DNA from 3 places in the Pseudoalteromonas sp. ABV4_021 genome. Region 2 is predicted to be linked to each of the others. Evidence: predicted binding sites of a transcription regulator. Region 2 holds the regulator's gene; each other region holds the start of a gene.
The links. Region 2 encodes sigma-54, which starts transcription at its own class of promoters, with help from an activator protein. Its sites were predicted from a motif close to GTTGGCACGNNNNTNGNNT; they were not measured.
Positions count from the first base shown of each region.

Region 1: a site for sigma-54 is predicted at 2,230-2,248, ahead of flgJ (flagellar assembly peptidoglycan hydrolase FlgJ). Genes of this name have one in related genera too.
Region 3: a site for sigma-54 is predicted at 3,484-3,502, ahead of ACXAFE_RS13955 (YggN family protein). Genes of this name have one in related genera too.

Region 1 is NZ_JBSWVB010000001.1:802,576-810,435, forward strand. It holds gene flgG (flagellar basal-body rod protein FlgG) at 1-364, shown strand, start outside; gene flgH (flagellar basal body L-ring protein FlgH) at 377-1,060, shown strand; gene ACXAFE_RS03770 (flagellar basal body P-ring protein FlgI) at 1,069-2,163, shown strand; gene flgJ (flagellar assembly peptidoglycan hydrolase FlgJ) at 2,298-3,287, shown strand; gene ACXAFE_RS03780 (FlgK family flagellar hook-associated protein) at 3,287-5,296, shown strand; gene flgL (flagellar hook-associated protein FlgL) at 5,302-6,537, shown strand; gene ACXAFE_RS03790 (flagellin N-terminal helical domain-containing protein) at 6,705-7,526, shown strand; gene ACXAFE_RS03795 (flagellin N-terminal helical domain-containing protein) at 7,663-7,860, shown strand, end outside.
Region 2 is NZ_JBSWVB010000001.1:2,807,503-2,815,362, forward strand. It holds gene ACXAFE_RS12990 (calcium/sodium antiporter) at 1-941, shown strand, start outside; gene ACXAFE_RS12995 (KpsF/GutQ family sugar-phosphate isomerase) at 951-1,913, shown strand; gene kdsC (3-deoxy-manno-octulosonate-8-phosphatase KdsC) at 1,910-2,482, shown strand; gene lptC (LPS export ABC transporter periplasmic protein LptC) at 2,482-3,033, shown strand; gene lptA (lipopolysaccharide transport periplasmic protein LptA) at 3,035-3,553, shown strand; gene lptB (LPS export ABC transporter ATP-binding protein) at 3,550-4,275, shown strand; gene ACXAFE_RS13020 (RNA polymerase factor sigma-54) at 4,354-5,850, shown strand; gene hpf (ribosome hibernation promoting factor) at 5,873-6,160, shown strand; gene ptsN (PTS IIA-like nitrogen regulatory protein PtsN) at 6,162-6,617, shown strand; gene rapZ (RNase adapter RapZ) at 6,633-7,481, shown strand; gene ACXAFE_RS13040 (HPr family phosphocarrier protein) at 7,497-7,769, shown strand.
Region 3 is NZ_JBSWVB010000001.1:3,012,556-3,020,415, reverse strand. It holds gene ACXAFE_RS13980 (iron-containing alcohol dehydrogenase) at 1-787, opposite strand, end outside; gene ACXAFE_RS13975 (LysR family transcriptional regulator) at 930-1,802, shown strand; gene ACXAFE_RS13970 (glutathione peroxidase) at 1,886-2,368, shown strand; gene ACXAFE_RS13965 (MarR family winged helix-turn-helix transcriptional regulator) at 2,370-2,810, shown strand; gene ACXAFE_RS13960 (PA3496 family putative envelope integrity protein) at 3,097-3,276, opposite strand; gene ACXAFE_RS13955 (YggN family protein) at 3,555-4,373, shown strand; gene ACXAFE_RS13950 (HD domain-containing phosphohydrolase) at 4,447-7,149, opposite strand; gene ACXAFE_RS13945 (diacylglycerol/lipid kinase family protein) at 7,226-7,860, opposite strand, start outside.

The DNA of each region.
Region 1 (7,860 bases), 2.0 Mb from region 2:
CGTCCCTGACGATGCACAGCAGATTATTGTATCGCAAGATGGCGAAGTGTCAGTACGTATCGCAGGACAAGCAGACAATGCAGTAATTGGTCAGCTCACCATTTCTGATTTTATTAATCCGTCAGGTCTTGAGCCTATGGGTCAAAACCTCTACACAGAAACCGCTGTAAGTGGTGCACCAGTGCAAGGTAACCCGAGTGTAGATGGACTAGGTGTGATTGTGCAGGGCTCTCTTGAAACATCAAACGTGAATGTAACCGAAGAGTTGGTAAATCTTATTGAGACGCAGCGCGTTTATGAGATGAATTCAAAAGTGATTTCTTCGGTTGATGAAATGCTGAGTTACATTAATCAGCAGCTTTAATAGGTGGTTAGCATGAGTAAGTTACTATTAACATTGATCGGCAGCGCACTTTTAAGCGGTTGTGTGACAACAGCAAACCGCTTCGTCGAACGTGATGATCCGTATTATGCGCCGCTGTATCCTGAAGATACCGATGTGTCGCAGGTCAACACGGGGTCGCTTTATAATATACATTACTCAAATGACCTTTATTCAGACCAAAAAGCGCTGCGCCAAGGTGACATTATTACCGTTGTGCTGAGTGAATCAACTCAAGCGTCAAAAACTGCAAAAACGGAAACTGACCGAGAAACGGACTTTGCACTATCACCGGTTACAGGATTTGGCGGCAACGCAGTTACGATCAATGGTGATGCGTTGCAATACGGTGTTGGTTCAGAGGGCTCATATAAAGGCGATGCGAAGTCAGATCAGTCAAACAGTCTAAACGGTAATATTTCAGTTAATGTGATGCGTGTATTACCAAACGGTAATTTAGTTATTCGCGGTGAAAAGTGGCTTACGCTTAATACCGGTGAAGAATTTATTCGTTTAGAAGGCATCGTTCGTCCGAAGGATGTTAGTGCTGACAATATGGTGATGTCTACCCGTATTGCAAACGCACGTATTCAGTACTCTGGTAAAGGGGCACTGGCAGATGCACAAGAAGCAGGCTGGTTAGCTCAGTTCTTCTTAAGCCCATTAAACCCTTTTTAGGAGGTCGCATGCGTAATTTTGCTATTGGTTTTATCGCGCTTCTTAGCCTTTTTAGTTTCCCAACAACAGCAGAACGCATTAAAGATGTGACTGTTGTTGAAGGGGTACGTAGTAACCAGCTTGTTGGTTATGGTTTAGTTGTTGGTTTGCCTGGCACAGGTGAAAAAAGTAGCTTTACCGAGCAAAGTTTTAAAGCCATGCTCAGCAGTTTTGGTATCACGTTACCAGCAAACTTAAAGCCTAAGATTAAGAATGTCGCAGCAGTAGCTGTACATGCAGATTTACCGCCGTTTGTGAAACCGGGTCAAACAATCGATGTTACCGTATCGTCAATTGGTAGCGCATTAAGCTTGCGCGGTGGTACATTAATTCAAACCTTTCTAAAGGGCGTTGATGGCAATGTGTATGCAATTGCACAAGGCAGCATGGTGGTTAGCGGACTAGGCGCCGAGGGTGCTGATGGCAGCAAGGTATTAGTAAATACACCAACTGTAGGGCGCGTTCCAAATGGCGCGATTGTCGAACGTGCGGTCGCATCGCCGTTCAACCAAGGTGATCACATTACATTTAATCTGCACCGTCCTGATTTTTCTACCGCAAAAGCCTTATCTGATACGATTAATGATTTAGTAGGCCCAAATACTGCCACAGCAATGGATGCAGCGTCGGTTAAAGTGTTAGCACCACGCGACCCAGCGCAACGCGTAGCTTACCTCGCTACTTTAGAAAATCTTGAATTCGAACCAGCTGATAACAGCGCAAAAATTATCGTTAATTCGCGTACAGGCACTATCGTGATTGGTAAAAATGTTACTTTAGAACCCGCTGCAATCACCCATGGTGGATTGACTGTCACGATTGCAGAGCAGCAAAACGTTAATCAACCCAACGCGCTTGCTGGTGGACAAACGGTTGTTACCGAGCAAAGCATTATAGATGTAGCACGCGATGATACCCGCGCCTTTGTGTTTGACCCAGGTGCGAGTTTAGATGATCTCGTGCGAGCGATTAACGAAGTCGGCGCGGCGCCAGGTGATTTAATGGCAATACTTGAAGCGTTGAAAGAGGCGGGCGCAATAAGTGGCCAACTAATCGTGATTTAAGTTTACAGATTGTTACTTGAGCCCTGCATTGCAGGGCTTTTTTGTTTAGTGCTTTAATTTGATTTCTTTGGCTTGATTTTTGCAATGGTTTATCAGTGTGTTTCGTAGCCAATTTATTGAATGAGAGCTGACTTATGGATGGTAACAACATAAATCATCAACAAAGTTTCTTTGACTTGAGTAACTTAGATTCTTTACGTCAAGAAGCGCTGCAGGGCGATCCTGATAAAAAGGCGCTTAAGCAAGTTGCAGCTCAGTTTGAATCTATTTTTACCCAAATGCTATTTAAAAGTATGCGAAAAGCCAACGAAGCATTTGAAGACGAAGATAGCCCGTTTAATGAAAGCAGCGTTAAATTTTATCGTGATATGCACGATCAGCAGCTTTCTATGGAGCTTTCACAAAGTGGTGCATTAGGGCTTGCCGATATTATTGTTCAGCAACTTTCACCCACGCCAGGAAAATACACCCCTGCAAGTTTGTTTTCATCAAGCCAAATTGCGCCAATGCAAAAGCCTTCATTGAATACCGCAAATACAGATTCACCAGAACAGATAAATACAACAGATGAAGACACCGCCTTTGAAAATGAGCAGTCGTTTGTTTCTGAACTTTGGCAGCACGCTAAAAGCGCAGCTGAAAAAATAGGGTTAAGTCCTGCTGTTATGTTGGCGCAATCTGCGCTTGAAACAGGCTGGGGAAAACATGTGATTACTAAAAGTGATGGGCAAAGCTCAAATAATTTTTTCAATATTAAAGCTGACCGCGCATGGCAAGGTGATAAAGCTGCTAAAGCGTCGCTTGAATTTGAACAAGGCGTTGCTGTTAAAAAACAATCTAACTTTAGAGCGTATAACAGCATTGCTGAAAGTTTTGATGATTTTGTTAACTTTTTACAGCAAAACCCACGCTATCAATCAGCACTGAAAACAACATCAGACCCATCTCAGTATCTCGATGAATTACAAAAAGCAGGGTATGCAACTGACCCTAATTATGCAGATAAAATTAAAGATGTGCTAAAGCGCAGTGAATTTACGCAAGCACTTAACGCTGTCGCTTCAGGAATAAATGTAAACGATATGATGAAAAGTTCGATAACAAGTTTAGGAGGCACTAACTAATGTCTTTTAATCTACTTAATATTGCAAACTCAGGTGTACGTGCAAGTTCAGAGTTACTGCAAACTACCAGTAAAAACATTACCAACGTCAATACCGAAGGTTATGTTCGAGAGCGCACAGAACATAGAACATTGTTCGATAATCAAGTTGGACTTGGGCAAACTTTCCGCTTAGTGAATAGTTTTGCACAAGAGCAGCTTAATCGCGATATTTCCAATGCGGCTTTTTACAACCAAATTGTTAGCGAGTCCGCGCGAGTAGATAGTCTATTTGCTGAAGAGTCTAATAGTCTCGGAACGAGCATCAACTCGTTGTTTGGCTCGTTACAAGATAGTTTAAACCAACCATCGTCTAATGTTAGCCGTTCCCTGTTTTTTAGTAATGCTCAAGGTTACATCGATCAGCTTAACCGATTATCGGGTATCGTTTTTGATCAAAAAACCATCGTTAACGATCAGCTCGAAATCTATGCGAATGAAGCTAATTCACTTATCACTAAGATTAGCGAGCTAAACTTATCAATTGCTTCGGGAACATCGGGGCCTGATGGCAGTGCTCTAAATAGCACTATCAATCAGCGTGATTTGGCAATTAAAGAGCTATCTGAATATATAGACATTGAAACACTTGATGGTCCAAATGGTGAAAAACTGGTGTTTATGGGCACGGGTGAAGCTGTTGTAATGGAAGATGGCGCGTTTAACTTATTTTCACTTTCTGGCGATCCTGATCCCAATTTTAAAGATTTAAAATTAGATGTGGATTCAGGCAAAGCCATTCCGCTTGAAGTCAATACCAGTGTACTAAAAGGAAAAATTGGTGGGCTACTAGCTTACCGTGAGGAAATACTGATTTCGTCACAAAACAAGTTAGGCCAATTGAGCCTAGCAATGGCGGATGCATTCAATCAGCAAAATAGGCTTGGATTAGACGGCGATGGCGAACTTGGTGGCGATTTATTTACCATTCCAACCGCTGGTGCTTATTCCTATGCAGCAAACACGGGTACGGCTCAAGTAAGTGGAACCATTGAACCGGGTAAAGGCAGTGAATTACCGCCAAATGATTTTTTAATTGAATATACAGCAGTGAACCAAATTACAGTTACTGCGCTTGATTCATATGGCGATCCAATTGGTACACCTATTGTTGCAGCTGTTGCTGCTGGGCAGGCTAATTCGGGCACAGCGGTAGGCGGAGAGCTTTTTGGTTTGCAAATTAATGTAGGAGCTGGCGCTGCACTTGGTGATAAATTTGAACTTAAACTTAACTCAGAGGCATCGACGAGCTTCGAGCTTGCAACCATGCGACCGGAAGATTTAGCGTTAGCTTCACCGATACGCACTAACAGCGACTTAGCCAACAGAGGGTCAGGTAATATAGCGTCAAGCACTGTTTCTGACACCACTGCACCAGGATTTAATCCAGGTCCACCGCCAGCTTTAGCCAACGGTACCATTACACTAACTAAAACGGCAAACCCTAATGAGTTTACAATTACAGATGGTGCACCACCCGTAACGAATACGGTTGTTTTAACACCGCCTTATGACAATGTTTTGGCACAAGCAGGTGCACCATACAATACCTATGGTTTTGATTTTAACCTTGAAGGTATAGCAGAAACGGGTGACTCATTTACTATTGAGTTTAATACTGATGGCTTTGACGATAGCCGAAACGGTCTTTTACTGGCAGATATTCAAAATCGAGAGTTAGTTAGGTCAAGTGCTATCGTAACCAATGGTGATAACCTCACTAAGATTAATGAAGCATACGGTAATATAGTGACTGATGTTGGTATGAAAACTGCGCAAGCTAAAACCAATCAAGTGGCATTTGATGCGTTAGCTAATCAATCTAATGCGTGGTATGAGTCGATTTCAGGTGTCAATTTAGACGAAGAAGCGGCTAATTTATTACGTTATCAACAATCTTATGCAGCAGCGGCAAAAATCTTAAGTACCGCAAGCACAGTATTTGACACAATTCTTAATGCAGCGAGGTAGTCGAGATGCGTTTATCGAATAATATTATGTATCAAAATAGCCTCGATAGTATTTTAAGTGGCCAAGAGAAACTTGTAGATTCTCAACTGAGAGTGAATACGCAGAAAAAAATACTAACAGCAGCGGATGATCCCGCAGCTATGGCACAAGCTAACTTGATTACGAAAAAATTAGAATTGAATGGCCAGTTTGACAAGAATATGAGTTTCTTGCGCGGGCGCTTAGAAGTAGAAGAAAATGCGCTTAAAAGTATGAATACGCAAATAGAGCGAGCACGCGAACTGTCTATTCAAGCTGGTAATGGTGCATATACTCACACCGATCGTGAGGGTATTAGTAAAGAATTAGCTGAAATTCAAAAAAGTTTACTTGATTTAATGAATACGCGCTCTGAAGATGGGCGTTTTATTTTCTCAGGTTTTCAAGATAGTAAAGCGACTTATTCTTACGATAGTGCTAGTCAAACCTATACATACAACGGCGATCAGGGTAACCACTCGATTCAAGTTGCTACTTCAACTTATATTCAAGCTACTGACAATGGCGCAGATTTGTTTGAAAAAACCAAAGCGCGGCTAAATGTTGCCAGTAATGCGATGACGATATTGCCGGGGGCAATTACCGCGGGCAGTGTGTATGTTAAGCAACAAGCTGAATTTGACCAATTTCACGCTAACTATTATGACCCGCTTACACCCGCAAATAATACTTTCAATGTAGTCGTTACGGCTGGCGCACCAGATCAGTACGAGATCAGACAAAATGGCTCGCCACTAGTACCTGCTGTCACAGGAGACTTTACCGGTGAGTCAATAGAATTTGCTGGCATGGAGATATCGCTGCAAGGTGCTGCGCCAGGGCAAGCTGATTTTACATTAGAACCTCCAACTAACAAGAACATTCTAAACACATTAGAAGAGCTTATTTCGGTACTTGAAAATCCTGCAAGTACGCAGGTTCAGTTACAAGAGACGCTTGCAGATTCAGTTGTTGAATTAGATAATGCGCAAGAGGCAATTACTTTCACCCGGGCAAGTATTGGGGGGAGATTAAATGCCGTTACAAGGAATGAAAATGCCAATTCTGGAGAGGAAATCGTAAACGTTGCCACTAAGGCAAGTTTGTTAGAGGCCGATATGGCTGAAGCAATCAGCGAATTAAAGAAAAATGAAACCGCGCTACAGGCCGCTCAAGCGACATTTGGCCGAGTTTCAGGATTAACTTTGTTTGATTACATATAAGTTGGCACGTTTAATGCTTTTAAGTTAGTGCGTCAAAGACGCAACTTAGTGCAAACGTTAAAGTTCGCTTTAACAAAGCACTTCCCGTCATGAGAGCCGGGAGTACTAACAGTAGCGCAAAGAAGGAGAGAGCTTTGCGCCACTGTATTCTAACTTAGGAGAAAAAAATGGCTTTATATGTAAATTCCAATATAACGTCACTTAATGCTCAAAGGCAGTTAGCGAACTCAACCAATGCATTAAGTACATCGTTCCAACGTTTATCATCAGGTCTTCGTGTTAATAGTGCAGCAGACGATGCGGCAGGTTTGCAAATAGGTACTCGTTTACAATCGCAAGTAAATGGTGCAAACCAAGGTGCACGTAACGCAAATGATGGTATTTCACTGTCGCAGACTGCAGAAGGTGCATTAGAAGAAACAACAAACATGCTACAGCGTATGCGTGTTTTATCAATTCAATCGGCAAATGGTTCAAATACAGATTCTGATCGTGAGGCACTGCAAAAAGAGTTTTCTGAATTACAATCTGAGATTGATCGCGTTGCAACTGATACAACATTTGGTGGTGTAAATATCTTAAATGGTACTTATGACACAGACTATCAAGTCGGTCCAGATGCCAATCAAACGATTCAAGTGAAAATTACCACTAATATGAATACAACAGGGCTTGCACTTTCTGATGATTCAATCAGTACTGCAGCTGGAGCTCAAACTGCAATCGCAGCGCTTGATGATGCGCTATCGACAGTTAATGCAGTGCGTGCAGATCTGGGTGCTAAACAAAACCGCTTTAGTTCAACTATTCGTAACTTAAAAAGTGTTGCTGAAAACGTTTCAGCGTCAAAATCTCGTATTATGGATACGGACTTTGCAGCAGAAAGTGCAGCATTGGCGCGTAATCAGGTTCTACAACAAGCATCAAGCTCAATGTTAGCGCAAGCTAACCAACAACCTCAAATCGCGTTGTCACTACTTCAGGGATAACCGTTCTAAAGCCCTTGATTTATCAGGGGCTATAAATTTTATTAAATTTTTTCTAAAGTCATCCCCCTTATTGTCGATATCTTAATCAAACGAGTTGTTTGGCGGTCAATACCGCAGATAGAAGAGGGCGAGAATCATGGCTTTATATGTAAATTCAAACATCACATCATTGAACGCACAGCGTCAATTATCGAATTCAACAAATGCGTTAAGCACGTCTTTTCAGCGTTTATCATCAGGTTTACGTGTTAACAGTGCAGCAGACGATGCGGCCGGTTTACAAATTGGCACACGTTTACAATCGCAAGTAAATGGTGCAAACCAAGGCGCACGT
Region 2 (7,860 bases):
TAGTTTGGAGTGCGGATCGCTTTGTTTTTGGTGCGGCTGCACTGGCAAAGAACTATGGTATTCCAACATTAATTATTGGTTTAACAATTGTCGCGATGGGCTCATCGGCACCAGAGATGATGGTATCGGCGCAAGCGGCGCTTGCAAAACAAACAGACACTGCTGTCGGTAACGCGGTTGGTTCAAATATTACTAATATTCTGCTAGTACTTGGTATTACTGCACTGTTGCGCCCGCTGAGTGTGTCATCGAGTACGCTAAAACGTGAAATGCCAGTCGTAATGCTAGTATCCCTTGGTGCTTGGTACATTTTATCGGATAACTATTTAGCATTCGGAGAAGGCGTTGCACTGATGGTGAGTTTCTTCATTTTTATTGCTGCAGTGACCATTATCTCGGTAAAACAAAGCAAAGCAGCCAATGCCGAACACGACCCCTTCGTTGACGAAGCCTGTGACGAAGTACCTGACAATGTACGCACACCGATTGCTCTTATGTGGTTAGTTATCGGCATGGCGATTTTACCTATCAGTTCACATTTTATTATTGAATCAGCAACCGATATCGCCAAGTTGTTCGGCATTAGCGATTTGGTGATTGGCTTAACTATTATTGCAATTGGTACCAGCTTACCTGAACTAGCGGCGTGTGTTGCTGGCGTACTTAAAAATGAAGACGACTTAGCACTAGGTAACATTATTGGCTCAAATATCTTTAACCTGTTAGCGGTATTGTCGCTTGCGGGCATTATTAATCCATCAAACGTTGATCCTGCAGTATCAAGCCGCGATATCTTAATTATGTTAGGTGCAACAGCAGCCCTTATTGCAATGAGTTTGAGTATTCGCGGTTCACGCCGTATTAATCGTGTTGAAGGCGGTTTGTTGTTAGCTGCCTTTTTAGGATATCAATACCTTATTTTCTCAACGGTAAGCGCTTAAGGCTAAGTCATGAACTTTATTGCTCGCGGTAAACGCGTTTTAGAAATCGAAAAAAATGCCATTGAGCAACTCGCTCAATATATCAACGATGACTTTAGCAATGCGTGTCAGTTAATGTATGACTGCAAAGGCCGAGTTATTGTCATTGGTATGGGAAAATCGGGTCATATCGGTAATAAAATAGCTGCCACATTAGCAAGTACTGGCACACCCGCTTTTTTTGTCCACCCAGGCGAAGCAAGTCACGGCGACTTAGGCATGATCACACAAGATGATGTGTTATTAATGATCTCTAATTCAGGTGAAACCGCAGAAGTGATTAACCTGATCCCCGTAATCAAGCGAATTGGCGCGAAAATCGTGGGGATGAGTGGCAAACAACACTCAACACTTGCGCAACAATCTAATGTGCATATTTGTATCGCCATTTCAGAAGAAGCCTGCCCTTTAGGACTCGCACCTACAGCAAGTACTACAGCAACCTTAGCGATGGGTGATGCAATTGCTGTTGCACTACTTGAAGAAAAAGGCTTTACCGCCGATGACTTTGCTTTATCACACCCTGGCGGCAGCTTAGGTAAGCGCCTATTGTTAATGCTTAAAGACATTATGCATCACGGCGAAGCATTACCTGTGGTTGCAGAAAACACAACGGTTAAAAACGCTCTGTTAGAAATGACAGCCAAAGGGCTTGGTATGACAGCGGTTGTCGACAATAACGGATTACTTTCAGGTATTTTTACCGATGGTGACCTACGCCGGATTTTAGAACAACGCATTGATATTCACGCTACAGCTATTTCAGAAGTGATGACTAAACAGTGTACAACAGCAAATGAATCGATGCTTGCTGCTGAAGCCTTAAACATAATGGAACAAAAGAAAATAAACGGTTTGCTTGTAGTTGACCAGCAACAACAGCCTATTGGCGCACTTAATATGCAGGATTTACTTAAGGCAGGTGTTTTATGAGTTTAACTGCATCACAACAGCTTTTTAACGAATTATATGCACAAACCAGTGCTGACGTATTTGCAAAAGCAAACAAAATTAAACTGTTAATTTGTGATATCGATGGCGTATTTTCTGATGGTCGCATTTACCTTGGTAATGATGGCGAAGAACTTAAAGCATTTCACACTAAAGATGGTTTTGGTATTAAGTCGCTTATCAATAGTGGCATACAGGTTGCGGTAATTACTGGGCGCAACTCAAAGATTGTGGAAAACCGCATGAAAAGCCTTACTGTTCAGCATATCTATCAAGGGCAAGAAGATAAAATTGTCGCTTTTAATAACTTAAAACACACGCTATCACTTGATAACGAAAACATTGCTTATATTGGCGACGATAGCCCTGATTTACCCGTAATGGAATTAGTAGGCTTTGCCGTAGCAACCAATGATGCTCATCCTCTGGTAAAACGCATCGCTGATTATAAAACTACCATGCTAGGCGGTTTTGGCGCCGTAAGAGAACTGACCGATTTAATTATGCTGAGCCAAAACAAAACTCTCAGCCATGCAGGCAGTAGCAGCTAATGTCGGCGCGTATTGCACTTACTATACTTTTCACCATTGCTATGGTTTGGCTTTGGTTGCCTTACTTCTTTACACCTAAAGAACCAAAACCGATTGTTGAAAACGTTGCCAGTATTCCTGATTACATTGCAACCGACTTAAAACAAACCAACTTTAATGAATCTGGTACTGTTAGCCATAAAGTAATGGCGCGAAAAATGTCGATGTATCAAGATTTAGGTTTTACCCACTTTGAAAAACCACAATTTACTATTTTTTCAGAACAAGGTGTGTGGCAGCTCACAGCCGATGAGGCCACGCTCTACAATAACGAAAAGCTCATTTTGGAACAAAACGTTATTGCCAAAAGTCTAACGCCAAATATCATGCTCAATACAATTGAAGCGGCAAGTGTAGAATATTTAATTAATAGCAAACTAATGACTTCTCAATCCGAAGTAAAAATGACAGGTCCGGGACTTGAAATTAAAGGACAAGGCCTCAATGCTAATTTAGAAGAGCAAGTTATTAAGTTAATAAACCATACAAAGACCACTTATTATGACCAATAACATGACGAATTTACTGTCAATCGCTGGACTAGCTTTCACTTTGTGTATCACAAGTGGACACGCTATCGCTGAGCAGATCAAACTTAAGCATCCACTTGAGATTGACGCCGATGAGCAAGCTGCTCGCTTAAAAGAAAATGTCGGTATTTTTCGCCATAATGTACAAATTAAGCATGGCAATATGACCATCACCGCCGATTACCTTGAAGCACATAAACGAGCTGAGTTAGGTGATAACCAGCAATTACTTATTGCCAGTGGTGATCCGGTAAAATTTAGTGCTGAACAAGAAGATGGGTCAATCATTGTCGCAAGTGCTAAAAAAGTCACTTACGACGTGGCTAAATCATTATTTACAATGTCTGGTAGCGCTAAATTTCAACAAAATGGCGACATGATGTCAGCAGATACCATCATATATGATCGCGCAGCTGAAACGGTGACCTCTAAAAAAGCTGAAAACTCAACTAACCAAGTAAAAACCATCATCAATACGCAAAATGAACAAGGCGGACAATGAGCACATTAATTGCCGAAAAGCTGGCTAAAAGTTACAAATCACGCCAAGTGGTAAAAAATGTTGGTTTAGAAGTGAAAGCTGGCAGTATTGTTGGTTTACTTGGCCCTAACGGTGCCGGTAAAACAACGACCTTTTACATGATTGTTGGTTTAGTACCGAGCGACAATGGCGTTATTCGCATTGATGATAATGACATTACACTGCAACCAATGCATAGTCGCGCCCGTTTAGGCATCGGCTATTTACCGCAAGAATCGTCGATTTTTAGAAAGCTTACTGTGTATCAAAACATCATGGCGATTCTAGAGACACGCAAAGAACTTAATCGTGTGCAACGCGAAGAAGCGCTCGATGATTTATTAGAAGAATTTAACATTGGCCATATCCGAGATTCACAGGGTATGGCATTGTCGGGCGGTGAACGTCGTCGTGTGGAAATTGCGCGCGCATTAGCCGCAAACCCCAAATTTATCCTGTTAGATGAACCTTTTGCTGGTGTTGATCCTATTTCAGTGATAGATATAAAGAAAATAATTGAGCATTTGAAAAATCGCGGTATTGGCGTATTAATAACGGACCACAATGTGCGTGAAACCTTAGATGTATGTGAGAAAGCCTACATTGTTTCTCACGGCGAATTAATCGCATCAGGCACGGCCGAAGACGTTTTAAACAACCAAAAAGTACGCGATGTGTACCTAGGTGAACAATTCAGACTATAGTAATAGTTATAGGCCTTGAATTTGGAATTGAATTGTTAACTAGCGGCTTGAAATCGAAAGAAGGATTAGAATAACTACATGAAGCAATCTTTACAGCTTCGCCTTGGGCAGCAACTAACAATGACTCCACAATTGCAACAGGCTATTCGCCTGCTGCAACTGAGCACGTTAGATTTGCAGCAAGAAATTCAAGAAGCGCTTGACGCCAATCCTTTACTTGAAGAAGACATTGACTACAGTGACGATAAACAAAACAACGAAAACACTGAGTCAAACAAAGACGAATCATTAAACGGCGATGATGTTGAAGCAGCGCCAAGCCAAAGTGAAATTGAATCAAGCGACGCACTTAGCAACGAGAATATCTCTGACGATTTAGCTATGGATGTGTCGTGGGATGATTATATCAGCGCCGCACCTGTTTCTGTCAGTAACGCCCCAGCTCCTGATAACGATACTGTATATCAAGGCTCAACCAGCGAGTCATTGCAAGATTACTTAATGTGGCAATTACGCTTAACGCCGTTCAGCGACACCGACGAGATGATCGCAACCACTATTGTTGAAGCGGTAGACGATTCAGGTTATTTAACACAAAGTAGCGAAGAAATTTTAGAAGCGGTACAGCAATCTGACGACCAAGAGCAAATTGAACTAGATGAAATTGAAGCTGTGCTTAAACGAGTTCAACTCTTTGATCCTGTTGGTATTGCTGCCCGTTCGTTACAAGAATGTTTATTGATCCAGCTCAATCAGTACGACAAAAATACCCCTTGGCTAAATGAAACAAAGAGCGTAATCTCAAACCATATGGAACTTTTGGGGTTAAGAGACTATCGTACCATAATGAAGAAGACCAAACTCAAAGAACCTGAGTTAAAAGAAGTCTTAACATTAATACATAGCCTTAATCCAAAGCCAGCTGAAAGCATCATTCATGAAGAGCCAGAGTATGTTGTTCCTGATGTTTCAGTAAAGAAAATTAAAGGACGCTGGCGCGTTGATTTAAACAACGATAGCATGCCAAAGATCCGCGTGAATGAACAATATGCTGCGCTTACTCGCTCAATGAAATCAAGCACTGACAGCCAGTTTATTCGCAACCATTTGCAAGAGGCTAAATGGTTTATTAAAAGCTTAGAAAGTCGCAATGATACTTTATTAAAAGTAGCCAATTGCATTGTTGAACAACAACAGGCATTCTTTGAATATGGTGACGAAGCAATGAAGCCTATGGTTTTAAACGACGTTGCCGAAATGGTCGAGATGCATGAATCGACTATCTCGCGTGTAACAACGCAAAAATACATGCATACACCACGTGGCATTTACGAGCTTAAATACTTTTTTTCAAGCCACGTTAGCACGGAAAATGGGGGTGAGTGTTCATCTACCGCGATTCGAGCACTGATCAAAAAGCTAGTTGCGGCGGAAAATCCTGCTAAGCCATTAAGCGATAGCAAGATTACCGATTTACTAGCAGAACAAGGAATTAAAGTGGCGCGACGCACTATCGCAAAATACCGTGAGTCGCTATCCATACCACCGTCTAATCAGCGCAAGAGCCTGATCTAGACCAAATAGAAGGAAAATGCTTATGCAATTAAACTTAACAGGTCGTCACGTAGAAATTACTGATTCTTTAAGAGACTATGTCACTAACAAATTTGCAAAACTAGAGAGGCATTTTGATCACATAAATAACGTGCACGTTATTCTAGATGTTGAAAAGTTATCACAAAAAGCAGAAGCAACGATGCACGTTAATGGCGGTGAACTGTTCGCATCTGAAGCACAACAAGATATGTATGCAGCAATCGATGGTTTGGTCGATAAACTAGACCGTCAAGTAATTAAGCACAAAGAGAAACTTTCTCGCCACTAAAATGAAATTAACCGATATTATTGCTGAGGACTGCGCTAAAACCGCGGTCCTTTTTAATAGCAAAAAAAGACTGTTTGAATTTATTAGCGACCTTGCCCATCAGCAAGCACCTGATATTACTTCTCAAGAGTTTCTTGAAGCCTTGCTGCAACGCGAAAAACTAGGTAGCACGGGTATTGGTAAAGGCCTCGCCATTCCTCATGGCCGCATTGATGGCCTACAAAATACCATTGGCTTTTTAATTGTAAATCAGTCACCTATTCCCTTTGATGCTATTGACGATAAAGATGTTGATATTTTTATCGTACTGCTCATACCAGAACAAAAGTGCCAGCAACATTTGCAGACTTTAGCCACCATCGCTGATAAACTAAAAGATAAGCAGTTTTGCCGTCAACTACGTCACGCTGAAAATAATCATCAGCTATATCAAATCATTAGTAGTGAGGCGAGTTAACTAAGGGAGATGTAAGTGCAACTTATTTTAGTCAGTGGTCGTTCTGGTTCAGGAAAAACAGTCGCACTCAGAGTATTAGAAGATCTCGGGTATTATGTTGTCGACAATATTCCTGTTAATTTATTGCCTTCGTTGATCCGCTCAGTTTCAGATAAATACGATAAAATTGCAGTGAGTGTTGATGCTCGCAATATGACTAAAGAGCCAGAGGAAATAGAAGAAGTACTCGACTATTTACCTGGTTTTGCAACGCCAACCTTATTTTACCTTGATAGTGATGATAGCACGCTAATTAAGCGCTTTTCAGAAACGCGCCGCTTGCATCCGTTATCACTGAATAATATCTCCCTAGAAGAAGCAATTGAAGCGGAGAAAAAACTGCTCGATCCTATCGCCTCGCAAGCAGATATTTTTATCGATACAACAGGCTTAAGTGTTCACCAACTTGCCGATAGCATAAGAGAGAAAGTACTCGGTAAAAAATCAAATCAGTTAATTATCACGTTTGAGTCATTCGGTTATAAGCACGGTATTCCAAAACATGCTGACTATGTTTTTGACGCCCGCTTTTTACCTAACCCGCATTGGGAACCAGCACTTAAGCCATTAACAGGATTAGACAAACCAGTGATCGACTTCCTTTCTAGCCAGCCTGTGGTTCATAAATTTGCATGGCAAGTGCAAACCTTTATTGAAACTTGGTTACCACATTTAGAGCGTAATAACCGTAGCTATTTAACCGTTGCAATTGGTTGTACTGGCGGCCAACACCGTTCAGTTTATTTAGCGCAAACACTGGCTGATAGCTTCGCCAAACACCATAAAAACGTAAAAGCACACCATCGTGAGCAAGTAAGCAAATAAGCAGAAGTGACTACTATGCCAGTTGAAAAACGTTTTTTAATCGAAAACAAGTTAGGGCTGCATGCTCGCGCTGCAACCCAACTTGCAAAACTCGCAATGGCATTTGATGCAAAAATTAGTTTATCCCAAGGTAGCAAAACGGCTGAAGCTGATAGTGTATTGGGCTTAATGCTATTAGAAAGCTCGCAAGGTAAAGAGGTGTTAGTGCGTTGTGAGGGGCCAGACCAAGAGCAAGCGTTACTTGCCATAGGCGATTTAATTCAAGCTAAGTTTAACGAAGGCGAATAAACAGCTAACTTAGTTAAAACATTTTTCTGCAATAATGCTACAATAAATTAGACGTAAGTTAACTCTAATAAATCAAAGAGTTGCAATCATT
Region 3 (7,860 bases), 210 kb from region 2:
GTGTAGACCAGTCTTGTGGTACACCTGCACCAATTAGCCCATTTAGCGCCATAGTTGCCGACCACATTAGGTTTTCTCGAACCATCATGTTATCTGGTTCTGCGAACACACGTGGACCATCTTCAATTAGCGTATGCAATAAGCCTTCAGCAAAACGATCTTGCACTTTGGCACCATGGTCAAATGTTAAGTATTGCTCCATAACGTGCACAAATGCGTCAACGATACCGTTCGCTAATTGTCTTTCAGGTAATGTTTTTGTTACTTGTGCATCAAGTACAGCAAACTTTGGTTGTACTTTTTCACTCGCGAACGGCAGCTTGTCGTTGGTGTCGAGCTTAGATACAACTGAATAGCTATTTGATTCCGAGCCTGTAGCAGGTAAGGTAAGTACAACACCAATTGGCAGGGCGTCTGTTACTTCTGCTGCTTTTGCTAAAATATCCCATGGTTCACCATCGAACTTGGCCGCAGCAGCAATAAACTTTGTGCCATCAATAACGGAGCCACCGCCTACCGCAAGTAAATAATCGATGTTGTGCTCTTTTATTTGTGCAACTGCACGCATTGCGGTTTCATAACTCGGGTTTGGCTCAATACCCGAAAACTCAAAAACTTGGTGTTCACTCAGGGCATCGGTTACCTGCTGGTAAATACCATTTTGTTTGATACTGCCACCGCCATAAATAACCAGTACTTTTGCTGACTGTGGGATCTCGTGTTGAATACTTGCGATTTGGCCTTGGCCAAAAATAATTTTAGTTGGATTTACAAAACTAAATTCCATTGCATTGCCTCAATTAGGTACGGTAATTAAAGCCAGTCTAACGTTTTTCTGAGTTGGGAAAATCCCCACCGTTGACAAATCACTTTTGCATGTATGCAATAATAATTGTGTTTTAATTTTTATTTTTGCATAGGTGCTCGGTATGAACTGGCAAGGGATCAACGAATTTTTGGCTGTAGTGGACAGTGGTAGCTTTACTCAAGCCGCTAAAGTGCTTGATGTGTCAACATCACATATTAGCCGTAGCGTCTCGCAGTTAGAGTCGAGATTGGGTGTTGCGCTTTTAAAACGCACAACGCGTTCGCTTAATTTAACTGAAGCAGGGCAGCAATATGCAGCCTCATTACACTCGATTCAATCTGCAATGGAAGAGGCTAACCTTGCGCTGCAAGGTGAACAACAAGAACCGAAGGGCAAAATTAAAATCTCGTGTGCCGGCGATTTTGCCTCCAAGCAAATAGCACCAAAGCTCGCGCAGTTTTGTCAGCGGTATTCACAAGTGTCGATTACCATGGATTTTAATAACCGCAATGTAGATTTGATTGCCGAAGGCGTTGATTTAGCGATTCGATTTGGCCGAATGGCAGACTCTAATTTGATTGCACGGCCTCTTTCAACACGTGTTATGACTTTAGTTGCATCGCCTGAGTACTTAGCAAAGTTTCCTGCACCAAGCCATCCAGAGCAATTGATAGAGCATAATTGTTTAATAGCGGTTACTAACCGTTGGCGCTTTAATATGGGCGACAATATTAAAGAGTTTAAGGTGGCTGGACGTTGGCGCAGCAATAATGGAGAAGCGCTGCTGCAAGCGTGTTTATCTGGCTTGGGCATTGCTCATCTAGCGTATGATATTGTTGGTGACTATATTGAAAGTGGCAAATTAGTAAGCTTATTAGACTCATATCAAGTTGCTGATAACGCCTCTTGGCTGGTTTACCCCAACCGTGATCTAATGCCCTTAAGAGTACGTTTATTAATCGATTTTTTAATTGAAGAGTTTAAATCGAGATGACCGGGATTTATTTCAATTTTTGAACTATTATTGTGCGATTATATCGCGCACGATATATTTGACTGCAATAGAGGAGAAAGCTAATGGCACCATTTTATCAATTTAGTATTAACAGTTTGCAAGGTCAGAATATCGACTTTGCAGATTTTGCAGGCAAAGTCGTATTAGTTGTAAATACTGCGAGTAAGTGTGGATTAACACCACAATATGAAGGTCTTCAAGCGTTACACAAAAAGTATAGCGACCAAGGTTTAGTTATTATTGGTTGCCCATGTAACCAGTTTGGCCAACAAGAACCAGGCTCGCCAGAACAAATTCAGGGCGAATGTTTAATTAACTATGGCGTTGATTTCACTATGACAGAGAAAATCGATGTAAATGGTGAAAATAGCCACCCACTTTATAAGTATTTACGCACTGAATTGTCGGGTATTTTAGGCAATAAAATTAAGTGGAACTTTACTAAGTTTTTAATTGGCCGAGATGGCAAACCAGTTAAGCGTTTTGCGCCTACAACAAAACCGGATGCGCTTGCTAGCTATATCGAAAAAGCGCTGGCGCAATAGTATGACAAGTAAGCCTGAGCAACTGTTAGAAAATCAACTTTGCTTTCCAATTTATGCGGCGTCACGCTTAGTGACGCGGCTTTATCAGCCTGAGTTGGACAAATACAAACTAACGTATCCGCAGTACGTTATTTTACTGATTTTATGGCAGCAAGATGGCGTGACTGTAGGTGAAATTGGGCAGCAGGCAATTTTAAACAATAATACATTAACGCCTATTTTAAAGCGTATGGCCGACAATAACTTAATTGAGCGCAGGCGTGATGATTGGGATGAGCGAAAAGTACGTATTTATTTAACTGATTACGGTAACTCCCTACAGCAGTCGCTTTCGTGCCTACCTTCACAACTGGTAGATAAAGTAGGGTTAGATCTTGATAAGGCGGCCCAACTAAAAGCACTGCTCGGTGATTTAATGTCGCAGTTAAACGAACACAGCTAACCTAAATTTAGGTGAATTCGTTCAGGTTAACTAAAGCGTTTTGTTCTTTGTTGTTGCTTATTGATTTAGTCCGCTGGCCTACAAAGCAACGCCGATATCAAAAAGCTTTGAATTTGAACAGAGTTTAGACCACAAAGCTCAACAAGCTCTACTTTTATGGATTAATTTGTATTGGCTGATTTTTATTATTTTGTGTGACTAAGTTTGGAATTAGGGTTGTGCAATGCCCGCCACATAAAGCATCAACAGTGGCTAATTATTTTTTGAACAATGGCGCGAAATGCTGTTATAGCTCATCCCAGTAATTGTGGGTGTCATCCATGCCAATGGATTTTCGTAATCGCTTTCTTTCTAAAATATCTTCTAAACGTTTTTTAACTTCGCGTTTATGTTCGTTTTCTTGGTTGTTTTCTAAATCGCTATTTAGCGGCTCTTGATTGTTTATGTTTTGGTAATTGTCTTTCATGATCACCCTCAACATTAAATGTTTAAGCACTCATAAACAGTAATAACCATTATTGTATTTTGCGCAAGTAAATATATTTCAAATTACTTGGTCAAATACACAAATCATATGGTTAAATTTACTATTTTTTAGTTTTTACATGCTTTTATAGAAACTTTTAAAGTCATGAAAAATAGTTATCTATTTGTATTTTAATTGTTTTTTAAATTTGGCACTGACCTTGATATAGCTAAATCAACGAGAGAAAAAATTAAAACGCAAAAGATACGGGAATCACTATGAAAAAATTACTTTTAACAACAGCAGTGGCAGCGTGTATTGGCTTATCAACAAATGCAGTAGCACATCAAGATGGTCACGACAGCAATATGAGCTTTTCGTCGGATAGCTGCAATTTAGAATTTAATAACACCTTAGCGATTACGCCTGATACGGTTAATATCAAAGCCGAGTCAGGAGAAGTGGTTATTGACCAAGATGGTAACTTGCAGATTAATGGTGAGGCGCAGTCACTCTCTGCAGCGGATCAAACATTACTTGCCCGTTACTCTAGCGATGTGCGCGGTCAGGTTCCACAAGTGGCTGAGATTGCGATGGAAGGTGTCGCGTTAGCAGGTGTTGCCCTAAGCGAAGTGGGCAATGCATTTGGCTTAAAAAATATGGCTACAATGGAACAAATGATGTCAGAGATTGGCGATGAAATTCATGCGGCATTTTATGACGGCGGCACATTCATAATGGATCAGGGTCGTTTCGATAACATTGGCGACACATTCGATAGTAAGTTCGATCAGCAGATGGAACAAGCAATGGAAGAAATGATTATGGAATCCATTGGCAGCTTGCTGATTACGCTAGGTAGCGAAATGTTAAGTTCTGGCGGCGATATGAGCGAGTTTGAGCAGCGCATGGAACGTATGGGCGAGCAAATTGAAGAAAAAGTTGAGCTACAAGCGAAGAATATTGAGCAAAGAGCCGACCAAATGTGTTTTGACTTTAAAGACCTAGCAATGCAAGAGGATGAGTTACAAGCACGTATTCCGGCACTTGCAAATTACGATGTATTTAAAGTGGAAACGAAAAAATCATCAATCTAAATTAAGGATGTTGAATTTAGATTAAAGCGTCAGTCATCAATGTAAGGGAGCCTAGGCTCCCTTTTTATTCGTACTAGTTCATTTGTTCAGGTTTTAGATATTGCTCAGCGTATTTTTCGGGAATTTTTTCTGAAATGAAAAAGTTTAATAAGGTTTGATCTAATTCTTCATTTGCGGCCAACTTTTGCATAATTTCAAGCGCTTGAGTAAGGGTTTTGGCTTGTTTATAGGGACGATCTGACGACGTTAATGCTTCAAAAATATCGGCAATGGCCAAGATTCTGGCTTCAAAGCTAATCGCTTCACCCGACAAGCCTTTAGGATAACCTTGTCCATTGAGCTTTTCGTGGTGTGCTCCGGCTATTTCAGGTACTCGATTTAAGTGCTTCGGGAACGGGAGCTTTTCAAGGATTTCTATTGTTTGCACAATATGGTGATTAATCGCGTAGCGCTCTTCGTTATTAATTGTTCCTGACCGAATACTCAAGTTATAAAGTTCACCCAAGTTATTTCTCAAAGCAGGCTGTACTAAGGTATATTTTTGCTTGTCACAATTTAGGTTCTGATCTGCTAGCAAATGACTTGTTTTATTCACGAGCAGTCCGATATCCTGAGTTAGTTGGGTTGAGTCATAGCGGGTAAGCTCTTCTTGCGACAGACCAAGACGTTCGTCAAAATAAGGTCGCCACATACGTTGTGATATTTTTTCGAGTTTAGTGATGTCACTGTCAGAAACAAATTCGGCTGTGTTGCAGTATGCAACATGGGCAAAATCTTGTTCTAGCTGATTTATTTGTTGCTGCAATTGGGCTTCAATTTGGTCTTTGTCTACGCTAGCTAGTTGCTGCTTTAACGCAGCAATTTCTAAATCACGTTTTACAACCTCAAAACGCGTTCTTATTTCGTGAATTCGGTTATAGATAGTCTCAAGACGCGTTGCTTTATCAACAATATACTCGGGTGTTGTTACTTTGCCACAGTCATGTAGCCAAGCGGCAATAGAAAGTTGACGTTTTGCACCATCATTAAACTCAAATTGAGGAAATAGCTGCGAGTTACCAGCGTGCGTAGCTAATGCTGTTGCTAGCTCAGGTACGCGCTGGCAATGCTTACCTGTATAGTGTGACTTAGTGTCTATTGCACCTGCAATAACGTGAATAAAGGAATCAAGTAGTTTTTCTTGTTTGTTAACTAGCTTCCTACCTTCGATTGCTACACCAAAAAATGTAGCTACTTGTTCTGCTAATTTTAAGCTGATGGTTTGTTTTTCTGTGGAATTTGGATACAAATAAATTTGTAACCCAATTACTTGTTGCTCTCTGTTTTTAAGTGGAACAAGTAGCTGATAAAGCGCATTATCGCTTTGCGATAATAACGTCTTTAAATCGTTGGGTAGAGCGCTGGTTTTGCTGACTTCATCAAGTTGATATAGTTTTTGCCAGTTAATTTGAGCGAGTGTATTTGTATCGTATTTTTGGCCATCAAAACAGAGTAGTTCTGCGCACAATTTATTGTTTTGTGTAAGTAGTATTAAGCACCCTTGTGCAACCATCATATTAGCTGATTGGCTTGCTATTTTGTCGATAAGCCGCTGCAGGTCGTTTTCTTTTGACAAAGTAGCAAGCAAACTAAAAAACTCATTCAGATTGCCATATAGGTGCTTTAAGCTTATTTTCAAATCCTCAATTTCTTCGACTTTTATATAATTAGAGAAAGGCTTCGGAGTTTCGAAATTTGCTAATTGCGAGGCATAATTTTCAAGTTGCCGAATAGGGCGGGTCATTAATCGAGCGAGGAGGTAACTGATAGGAATTAGAATTAAGCTGACGCTCAGAACGACAAGTAACCAAACATAAAGTTGGTTGTAAATTGGCTGCAAAATATACTCGGCTTTTGTTGCAGCAACTAGCATAACTCCTTGTTTTGTCTGAGGCTCAATGTGTGTTGCACTCATGTACCACTTATCATCGTTTGCAGTGACTTCAGTAAGTTTAGTTAGATTGGTTGATCTAACTAATGTTGCCGATTGGGCTAACCATGTTTGCCATGGCGCAATTTGATGCTCCTCCAGTTGAATACTTTTGCTATCTTGCAATGCGAGTATCTTGTTGCTGCTATTCATCAAAAATAACCAAGTATTAAACTTTAATTTGTCGTGATACATAGATGCATAGAGTGACGTAGAATTTAAATCAACACTTACGGTTAATTGGTTCTGTTGTTTTACTAGTGAAAATATCTTTTTGTTGCTGTATTGGTCTTGGTAGGGTTCTACTAAGGCTAAAGTGTTCGATTTTTGGGCTTGGGTATACCAGGGTCGCTTTGTGTAGTCGATGCTTGCAGCAAGTTTTTCTTGGTCTAATAATTCAAGTGATTGCGTATAATAGATGCGAACCTCTTGAGCGGCGTTAAGGTTTTGCACAATGAAGTAAGTGTTAATTGGTGCATTGGCGAATAATGCCGTTTGCTCTTCAGTACGTTGGTGTAGCGCCCATAGCTCCCCCTTTTGAGTTGCAAACATAATTGCATCAACATGAATATCTTTATGTAAGAACATACTAAGTTCTTTTAAAAGCAGTGGTGGAAATTCATCGAGTAGGGTTTGTTTTGCTTGATAGCGATATATCAAACTGCTAAGCACTTTTTGTGCATTACTATAATCGGAGCGAATGCGTGTAAGCACTTCTTTTAATGCTTGCTGGTGGTTGGTAAGTGCTTGTGTAGTAGCAGACTCTAAACGACTTTGATATTGCAAAAAGATAAATACGCTGCTCATTAGTGTGCAAAAAATGAAAACAGCGATGGTTGAAACTTTAATAATGCTCAGTTTTGGCATAAATGCATCACAACAATTAAATTACTTTTATAGTTAACGCACTTTTTGCTACTTCAATCACCACAGGTGTGTAACCTGCTGATTCTCCATCAGCTTGCACCGGCAAGTTTGGGGTTGAGACTTCAAGTTGTGTAAATGCGTGTTCCTTCACTTCCTGCAGCGTAACATGTTTACCGTAATAGAGCTTCGGTAATGCCCAGAGTTTTTTAGCTAAATGTGTTTTTTCTACACTGTAGCGTATTAAATGCGATGAGTTTAGCTCTGCGTTGGGCGCAATTTTCATACCGCCACCAAAGTATTTGCCATTAGCAAACACCGTAAGAAAGTTTTTATAGTGTGTTTCTTTACCTTGCTGCTTCAACGATAAGAGTGACTCTTTAAAGAAAAAAAGACAAGCAAGGGTATGATATAAATAGCTGAAGCGTGCCAACCAACCTTTATTTCCTTTGGTGCGCTCTACAATTTCAGCGTCAAAGCCTACGCCTGCGCTATTAATAAAATAACGCGCATTAACTTTTCCTAAATCAATCGTCATTAAGCGGTCGCTTTGTACTAACTGCTTTAGTTGTTGTTTGCTATAGGCAAAGTTGCGCATAAAGTCGTTACCAGTACCGCACGGTAAAACGGTAATTGGTTTGCTGCTGTACGCCA